DNA from 3 places in the Bacillus sp. EB V-12 genome. Region 2 is predicted to be linked to each of the others. Evidence: predicted binding sites of a transcription regulator. Region 2 holds the regulator's gene; each other region holds the start of a gene.
What was found. The regulator Rex, encoded in region 2, represses fermentation and respiration genes when NADH is low (regulators of the CRP and FNR family bind a similar motif). The targets are predictions, from matches to a motif close to TTGTGAAATATTTCACAA.
Positions count from the first base shown of each region.

Region 1: adhE (bifunctional acetaldehyde-CoA/alcohol dehydrogenase) is a predicted target of Rex. The motif match lies at 1,398-1,415, and genes of this name have one in related genera.
Region 3: pflB (formate C-acetyltransferase) is a predicted target of Rex. The motif match lies at 1,566-1,583, and genes of this name have one in related genera.

Region 1 covers NZ_JBUXJL010000001.1:298,831-302,122, reverse strand. The annotation lists gene adhE (bifunctional acetaldehyde-CoA/alcohol dehydrogenase) at 1-1,202, opposite strand, end outside; gene ACZDYH_RS01550 (bifunctional cystathionine gamma-lyase/homocysteine desulfhydrase) at 1,467-2,600, opposite strand; gene ACZDYH_RS01545 (O-acetylserine dependent cystathionine beta-synthase) at 2,604-3,292, opposite strand, start outside.
Region 2 covers NZ_JBUXJL010000028.1:8,506-11,797, reverse strand. The annotation lists gene ACZDYH_RS29870 (ABC-F family ATP-binding cassette domain-containing protein) at 1-1,455, opposite strand, end outside; gene ACZDYH_RS29865 (redox-sensing transcriptional repressor Rex) at 1,643-2,272, shown strand; gene ACZDYH_RS29860 (YdiK family protein) at 2,302-2,493, opposite strand; gene ACZDYH_RS29855 (CPBP family intramembrane glutamic endopeptidase) at 2,490-3,239, opposite strand.
Region 3 covers NZ_JBUXJL010000008.1:179,276-182,567, forward strand. The annotation lists gene ACZDYH_RS22665 (glycosyltransferase family 2 protein) at 1-1,351, shown strand, start outside; gene ACZDYH_RS22670 (hypothetical protein) at 1,320-1,541, shown strand; gene pflB (formate C-acetyltransferase) at 1,694-3,292, shown strand, end outside.

The DNA.
Region 1 (3,292 bases), on a different contig from region 2:
CGGCAAGCTTTCATACGTAATCCAAATTGCTTTTGCACATCTTTATTTGTAGAATGGATAACTGCTGAATGTCCTAAACCACCGAGGTTCAACATTTCTTCGCAATATGTAAATCCTTCTTCTAATGAATTCGCCTTCACACAAGCTAATACTGGACTCAGTTTCTCACGAGATAACGGATATGCTGCTCCGATACCTTGAATTTCAGCTACAAGCATTTTTGTATGTTCAGGAACAGTAATCCCAACTAAATCGGCAATATACTGTGCTGATTTCCCTACAATATCACTATTTACTGCACATGTATTTTCATTTATAACAAGCTTTTCTAATTTTTTTCTTTCTTCTTCTGTTACAAAGTAACAATTGTTTTCAATCATTTCTGTTTTAACATCATCATAGATTTCTTTATCGACAATGATTGCTTGTTCCGATGCACAAATCATACCGTTATCAAATGTTTTCGATAAAATTAAATCATTAACAGCTCGTTTTACATGTGCTGATTTTTCTATATAACACGGTACATTACCAGGCCCAACGCCTAACGCTGGTTTTCCAGTAGAGTAAGCTGATTTCACCATACCAGCGCCTCCAGTTGCTAGAACGAGTGCTACACCATCATGGTTCATTAATTGTTTCGTCGCTTCAACAGACGGTCTTTCAATCCATTGAATACAGTGTTTTGGTGCACCAGCTTTCATCGCTGCATCATATACTGTTTTCGCCGCTGCCACAGAACATTTTTGTGCGGAAGGATGAAACGCGAAAATAATTGGATTTCTTGTTTTTATCGCAATTAACGCTTTAAACATTGTTGTCGACGTTGGATTCGTTACTGGCGTTACCCCAGCTACTACACCGACAGGTTCCGCGATTTCTATTATTTCTTCATGAGAATCTTCGTGAATAATTCCTACCGTTTTATCTTGCTTTATACTATGCCAAATATATTCAGTGGCAAAAATATTTTTAATGCATTTGTCTTCATATACACCACGGCCAGTTTCTTCAACTGCTAATTTTGCTAGCGGCATATGTTGATCAACACCTGCTAATGCCATTTCATGAACAATGTTGTCAATTTCCTCTTGTGTAAAACTTTCTAATGCTTGTAAAGCTTGTTGACCATTATTTACTAGTGTATCAATCATCTTTTTTACTTCCTGCATTTCATTTACAACTTTCTCTTTGACTACCATGTAAATTTCCTCCTATTCTACTATCACGGTCCTTATATGTCCCTATAGGTCAAAATAAGTCCCAATTAACATAAAAAAATAGAGATGCTTTCCTACATGAATTTCATTGTTTGTGAAATGTTTCACAAGTTTGTTCGTGAGTAACATTTCCTGAATTCAATATACATGAAATCATTTCGTTTGTGTATGTCTATTTTGTGAAATGTTTCACAAAATAATGTAATAAAAAAACGCACTGCTCTATATTAGCAGTGCGTTTTTTTATTATGCTAGCGCTTGTGCTAAATCTTCAATTAAATCTTCACCATCTTCAATACCGACAGAAATACGAATTAATGTATCTGTAATTCCTAATTCTTTGCGGCGATCAGCTGGGATTGATGCATGTGTCATTTGAGATGGAATAGAAATTAAACTTTCTACTGCTCCTAAACTTTCAGCCAGTGTAAAATACTGCAATTTCTCAAGTACTTTATTTAATGTCTCTTCACTATCTACATCAAATGAGATAATAGCACCAAAACCATTTGCTTGTTCTGTTGCTAATTCGTGGTTTTGATGTGATTCAAGACCTGGGTAATATACTTTATTTACTTTTGGATGATTATTTAAGAACTCAGCAATAGCGCGTGAATTCGTTTCATGTTCTTCCATACGAATTCCTAATGTTTTTAAACCACGAAGTAGTAAGAAGCTATCTTGCGGCCCAAGAATACCTCCTGTTGAGTTTTGTACAAAGTGAAGATCTTCTGCTAGTTGTGGGCTATTTACAACTACTAGACCTGCAACTACGTCACTATGACCTCCTAAATATTTCGTTGCACTATGAAGCACAATATCTGCTCCTAAAGAAATCGGCGACTGCCAATATGGCGTCATGAATGTGTTATCAATAATTGTTAATAAGTCTTTCTCTTTAGCAAGAGTAGATATTTTCTTAATATCAGTAATTTTTAGTAGTGGGTTCGTTGGTGTTTCCACATAAATTGCTTTCGTATTTGGACGAATCGCTTCTTTAACTTCCTCTAAGTTTGTTGTATCTACAAATGTATGCTCAATACCGAAACGGTTTAATACTTTCGTAATAACGCGGTATGTTCCGCCATAAACATCATCTGTTAAAATAACGTGGTCACCTTTTGAGAACAACATAATTGTCGCTGTAATAGCAGCCATTCCTGAACCAAATGCAAATCCAGCATGCCCATTTTCTAATACAGCAATCATTTCTTCTAAAGCTGCACGTGTTGGGTTACCTGTACGTGAATATTCATATCCTTGATGCTTACCAACTGCTTCTTGTTTGTACGTACTTGTTTGATAAATCGGTACGTTTACAGATCCAGTTGAAGGTTCTCCTATGCGAATACCATGAATTAACTTTGTCTTTGCTCTCATTTTTTATTCCCATCCTTTGTATATGTCTTTACTTAAATAGCGCTCACTGCTATCAGGAAAAATGGTTACAATATTTGTACCTTGTGCTGCCTTCTCTGCCTCAAGTAAGCTCGCATGAAATGCTGCTCCTGAAGAGCTCCCAACGAGAAGTCCTTCTTTTTGCGCTAATTCTTTCACTCGTAAAAATGCATTTCGATCAGAAATCGTATGAATTTCATCAAAATAAGATGTCTTCAAAAATGGCGGGATAAATTCCAGTCCAATTCCTTCGGTCTCATGTGAACCAGCCTTACCACCATTTAAAATAGATCCTTCTGGCTCTACGATAACTGTTTTAATATCTATATTTTTTTCTTTCAAATAAGATGCAGTCCCCATAAACGTACCGCCAGTTCCTGCTCCAGCAACAAATATGTTAATCTCTCCATTCAATGCGTCCCACAGTTCAGGTCCTAATGTTTTAAAATATGCACGAGGATTTGCCTCATTTGCGAACTGACTTGGAGAGTATGAATTCGGTATTTCATTTACTAACTCTTTTGCTTTAGCAATTGCACCGGTCATTCCTTGCTCAGTCGGTGTATGCACGACCGTTGCACCTAGTGCTTTCATTAATTCTTGTTTTTCAATACTAAATTTCTCTGGTACACAAACAATAACACGTAAATCATGCTCTAATGCTGCAAGTGCCA
Region 2 (3,292 bases):
AATCTCTTTACTATTTAAATCAAGGTGGTTCGTAGGCTCATCTAGAATTAACAAATTTGACTTTTGCATCATAAGTTTTGCAAGAGCTAATCGAGCTTTTTGTCCACCACTAAGGGAAGATACTGGTTTCAGTACATCATCTCCTGTGAATAAAAAATTCCCAAGTATAGTACGGATTTCTTTTTCCGGTTGCAGTGGATATTCATCCCATAGTTCATTTAAAACCCGTTTAGAAGATGTTAAGTTTGCTTGTTCTTGATCATAATAACCAACAGATACATTTGATCCGAAAGAAACATCACCATTTAATAGTGGTAACTTATTCACAATGGATTTTAACAATGTGGATTTCCCAATTCCGTTTGGACCAACTAAAGCAACACTATCTCCGCGAGTTAAGCGCATAGTTACATGTTCAATTATAGGGTTTTCATTATAGCCGATGGTTGCATCATTTACTTGTAAAACATCATTTCCACTTTGTTTTTCAATATCGAAGTGGAATGATGCTGACTTAGAATCCCCTAATGGTCTCGTTAATAATTCCATTCTGTCTAGTTGTTTACGGCGACTTTGAGCACGTTTCGTTGTAGAAGCGCGAGCTATATTCTTTTGAACGAAGTCCTCAAGTTTTGCGATTTCATCTTGTTGTTTTTCGTAACGTTTCATTTCTTGCTCATATAATGCTGATTTTAAGTCTAAATATTTACTGTAGTTACCAACAAATCGTCTGCTTTCTTTATTCGAAATTTCATATACTTGTGTAACGAGTTTGTCTAAGAAATAACGGTCATGTGAGACGATTAATATTGCGCCAGGATAACCTTGCAAATATTGCTCAAGCCATGTTAATGTTTCGATGTCTAAATGGTTTGTAGGCTCGTCCAAAATAAGTAAGTCTGGTTTTGTTAATAATAATTTCCCGAGAGCTAATCTTGTTTTTTGCCCGCCGCTTAAAGTAGAGATCGTCGTCTGGTGCGTTTCAACTGGGAAGCCAAGGCCGCTTAAAATGGAGCGAATATCCGCTTCATATTGATATCCACCTTGATCTTTATAATTGAGTTGTAATTGGTCATAATCAGCTAACAATCTTTCATATGTAGCTTCGTTTGAAAAGTTTTCTTCTTTTCCCATTTCTTGCTCAAGCCTTCGGAGTTTTGTCTCCATTTGCTGTAAATGGGTAAAGACGGTTAGCATTTCATCCCAAATTGTTAAAGACGTTTCTAGTCCAGTATTTTGAGCTAAATATCCGATTGAGACATCTTTCGGTTTTATAATTTCGCCACCATCATGAGATAATTCACCAGCGATAATTTTTAATAATGTAGATTTACCTGCTCCATTCCTTCCAACTAATGCGATACGATCTTTTGTTTGTACTTCCAATTTTATGTTTGCAAGAATTGTTTCTGCACCGTATAATTTCGAAAGCGCGTTTACTTGTAATAAAATCAATGTTTTCACCTCAAATAATTTCTTAACTTTGCCATGTTTATATTTCTCAATCATACTAAAAATAGTGTATAGTTTAAAATAAAGAGAGAATACTTCTTCTCTTTATTATACAAGGAATTTAATGAGTGCTAAACTTCTGTATTTGATTAAAGTATATGAATAAAGATAGGAAGAGAGGAGAGGTCATATGGATCAGCAAAAGATTCCACAAGCCACTGCTAAAAGATTGCCTCTATACTATCGATTTATCCAAAACTTATCTCTTTCTGGTAAGCAGCGTGTTTCATCGGCCGAATTGAGTGAGGCAGTAAAAGTAGATTCCGCAACAATACGAAGAGATTTTTCGTATTTTGGAGCGTTAGGGAAAAAGGGATATGGATATAACGTAAATTATTTATTATCATTTTTCCGCGAAACACTTGATCAAGATGATATAACACGTGTAGCACTTATTGGAGTAGGTAATTTAGGGACCGCTTTCTTACATTATAATTTCACGAAAAACAATAATACAAAAATTGAAATGGCATTTGATGTTAGTGAAGAGAAAGTTGGAACAGAAATCGGGGGCATTCCTGTATATCATTTAGATGAATTAGAAGAGAGATTATCAAATGATATACAAGTGGCAATATTAACAGTACCGGCTACAGTAGCACAAGCTGTAGCAGATAGATTAGCTGAAACAAGCGTGCACGGTATTTTGAATTTCACACCAGCGCGATTAAACGTATCAGAGAATATTAGAATTCATCATATTGACTTAGCTGTAGAGTTACAAACATTAGTTTACTTTTTGAAAAACTATCCACAATAAAACGCAGAGGGAGCGACCTCTGCGTTTTATTATTGTTTCTTGTTTGTGAATTTAACTAATATAAGGCGAAGTGCCAAATTAAAATCAATTGTTGCCATAACTGCAAATAGTATTGTCCACATATTCCAGATTGTATCTGTCACGTTCGTAATGGCGAAGCGTGTAAAGATACATCCAAGAAGGAAGTATAGTGCAGCCATGAACAATGGTGAGTTTCTCATACAAAAAATCCTCCGATAAAGCCTTGCATTTTTTCAGCTTCTTTAATCATTTCTTGAATTTGTTCATTGCTCATAAAAATTTGCCCAATAGCGACTAATGTATTCATTGCAACATGAGCTGCAATCGGAACGATAATACGTTTCGTCTTCACATATAAGAAGGCGAATACGAGCCCCATAGCAGTGTATACCAATAAGTGAGTAAAATCAAAATGAATTGCTGCGAATACAAGCGAACTAATGATAGCTGCAATAAAGAAGTTAAACTTCTTATAAAGTGTACCGAATAGAATTTTTCTAAATACGATTTCTTCTAAGATAGGTCCAATTATAGAAACAACAATAAGGAACCAAGGTGTCGTTCTTGCAATTTCCATCAGTTTCATTGTATTTTCTGAACCTTGTTTAATTCCTAGCAGTTGCATCTCGATCATACCGGCAACTATTTGTGAAAAGAAAGCTAAGAAGAACCCGATAAAAATCCATCCAATAGTAGCTGGAACAGAAGAGCGCATTGCATCTAAATGCCTGTCACGAATATCCGTTCTAAGTAACCAAAGTACGATACATAATGCAATAAAGAAGCTAATGATTGCCCAGTGTCCCGTTATGATTTGTCCTTTTTCCTCAATGGTAAATCCTCTATTATCATAGAGTCCTGTTTTTAGGAGAAGTGGTAATCCAACAACGCCAGATAACTGCATTAAAATGTATGTAACGATAATCCACCAGTATTGTTTCTTCAAATGGTTTAACCATCCTTTCTAACTATAGTGTATGAGATAAGTTAGGATAACAT
Region 3 (3,292 bases), on a different contig from region 2:
TGTTGGACGTGCAGTCGGCGCAAAACATGCGATAGGTGATGTATTACTATTTATAGATGGTGATTTTGCTATTCCAACTTCAAAATTAAAATTATTCCTTAATCCGATTTTATACGATCAGGCAGATGTAGTTTTAAATAATTTGGATGCATTATTTTTAAAAAGGCAAAAAACCACTTCTATTACAGTATGGCGCCAAATATTAAATGCAATGTTAGAGCGTGAAGAATTAAAAATGAATTCTTTATTAGATGTACCTCATGCGCTGACGAAAGAAGTCGTTCAAAGCATCGGATATGAATGTTTTGTTAATCCTATTGTGGCTCATTTACACCTAGTTCAAAGTAAATGGAGAATTAGTCGTCATTGTGCCATTGACGTTATTACGCCGAATAAATTTCGTCCATTCCAGCATGCTGCATATGGGCCAAATCTTTCCCAATCTGAAAAAAGAATGATAGGTGATCATATAGAAGCAGTAGCAGAACGGATATTAAGCAGTGATGAGCGAGGAGGATATTATGATGGAAATAGGAAAAGGGATAGTGTCTATCATACTTTAAGTTTTGAAGAGTTTTATCAAGGGTGGGGTGTTACATCTGATTTGTATAAAGGAAAGCAACTATCGGTTGTTATTCCCGTACAAGATGAAGAGAAAACAATTGGAAACGTTATAGAAGAGCTTCGCAACATTGAACCCTTCGAAATTATCGTTGTCGTAAATGGTTCGTCAGATAAAACGAAAAAAATTGCAAAAGACAAAGGGGCAACGACAATTGTATATAAAGAAGCACTCGGAAATGATGTGGGGCGCTCACTTGGAACGTATTTTGCAAAAGGAGAAATTGTGTTATTTATAGATGGCGATTTTGTTATTCCAGCGAGTGAGCTGTATCCTTTTGCGAAAGCTATTGCAGATGGAACAGATGTTGCATTAAATGATCTAAATCATTATTTAGATTTAAGAGTACCGCTTCATCTTGTAACTGCATTTAAATATGCATTAAATTTAGCTTGTGATAGAAAAGATCTAGGCGTAGGCTCTCTTATCGCTGTACCGAATGCGTTTAGCCGTAAGTGTTTGAAAGAAATTGGGTATAGATCTTTACTGGCGCCGTGTGTAGCCCAAGTGAAAGCTATTCTTTCAGGATTTGAAGTTGCATGTGTAAGTCGTGTTGAGGTCGATAAGATGAACCGTATTCGTCCCAGTGAACATTTTGCTAAAATAGGTCATCCACCAGCTGTACTTCGAATTATAGGTGATCATATAGAAGGACTAGATCAAATAATTGCATTAACAGACAATCGTGGCGGATTCTATGATGGCAATAGAAAAAGAGATGTTTTATAGAAGTAACAAAAAAAGTGTACAACATGTGTACACTTTTTTGTTCTGTTATAAAAACTATAACAGATTAGGAGATAAGAGTATTACAGCTCTACAATGGGTATTGTTCTTATATTACAAAATAGGACTCGTATATAAGGATACCAAAAAAATACAATTAAGGAAAGGGTTAATTTTAAAGACTTTTAAATAAAGTTAACACTATATATATAGTAGTTTGCTCAATATTTCACAAACATGTCACAACTATTTCGTTCACTTTCGTAAAAAAGTAGTATTCTAAGTGTGTAAGCTGTTATATAAAAAATCTTAGTCCTGTACTAATCAAAAATGGAGGAGATTAGGATGACTCAAGTATTAGAAAATGTTAAAAACGCATGGGAAAACTTTAAAGGTGAAAAATGGAAAGCAGAGATTGATGTTCGCGATTTCATTTTAAATAATGTAAACGTTTTCGAAGGGGACGAATCTTTCTTAGCAGAAGCAACTGAAGCAACGAAACAACTTTGGGATCAAGTAATGGATTTAACAACGAAAGAACGTGAAAACGGTGGCGTTCTTGATATGGATACAAAAATTGTTTCTTCTATTACATCACATGACCCAGGATACTTAAATAAAGATATTGAAAAAGTAGTCGGTTTCCAAACTGATAAACCATTTAAACGTTCTTTACAACCATATGGTGGTATTCGTATGGCAGAACAAGCTTGTGAATCTTATGGATACGAAATGGATAAAGAACTTAGTCGTATTTTTAGAGAGTGGAGAAAAACTCATAACCAAGGTGTATTTGATGCATACACACCAGAAATGAGAAATGCACGTAAATCAGGTGTTATTACTGGTCTTCCAGATGCATACGGACGTGGACGTATTATCGGTGACTATCGCCGAGTAGCGTTATATGGTATTGATCATTTAATTGAAGCGAAAAAAGCTGATTTGAATTTAACTGGTGGTGTAATGAGCGAAGATACGATGCGTTTACGCGAAGAGTTATCTGAGCAAATGCGTGCACTTCAAGAGTTAAAAGAAATGGCTGCTTCTCATGGCTTCGATATTTCTAAGCCAGCAACAAATGCACAAGAAGCATTCCAATGGTTATACTTCGCATACCTTGCAGCGATTAAAGAGCAAAACGGTGCTGCAATGAGTCTTGGACGTACTTCTACATTCTTAGATATTTACATTGAAAGAGATTTAGCAAATGGTACTTTAACAGAAGAAGAAGTACAAGAAATTGTAGATCACTTCATTATGAAATTACGTCTTGTGAAATTCGCAAGAACACCTGATTATAATGAATTATTCTCTGGTGACCCAACTTGGGTAACTGAATCTATCGGTGGTATGGCATTAGATGGTCGTCCATTAGTAACAAAGAACTCATTCCGTTTCTTGCATACATTAGATAATTTAGGACCAGCTCCAGAACCAAACTTAACTGTTCTTTGGTCTAAACAATTACCAGAGAACTTTAAAAACTACTGTGCGAAAATGTCTATTAAAACATCAGCAATTCAATATGAAAATGATGACATTATGCGTCCTGAATACGGCGATGATTACGGTATTGCATGTTGCGTATCTGCAATGAGAATCGGTAAACAAATGCAGTTCTTCGGAGCTCGTGCAAACTTAGCGAAAGCATTATTATATGCGATTAATGGTGGTAAAGATGAAAAGTCAAAAGCACAAGTTGGTCCTGAGTACGCACCAATTACTTCTGAAGTATTAAATTATGAAGAAGTTATGCATAAGTTTGATATGACAATGGAATGGTTAGCGGGTCTATATTTAAACACATTAAATGTTATCCATTACATGCATGATAAATATAGCTATGAACGTATTGAAATGGCACTTCATGATACAAACGTTCTTCGTACAATGGCAACAGGTATCGCTGGTCTATCTGTAGTAGCAGATTCATTAAGTGCA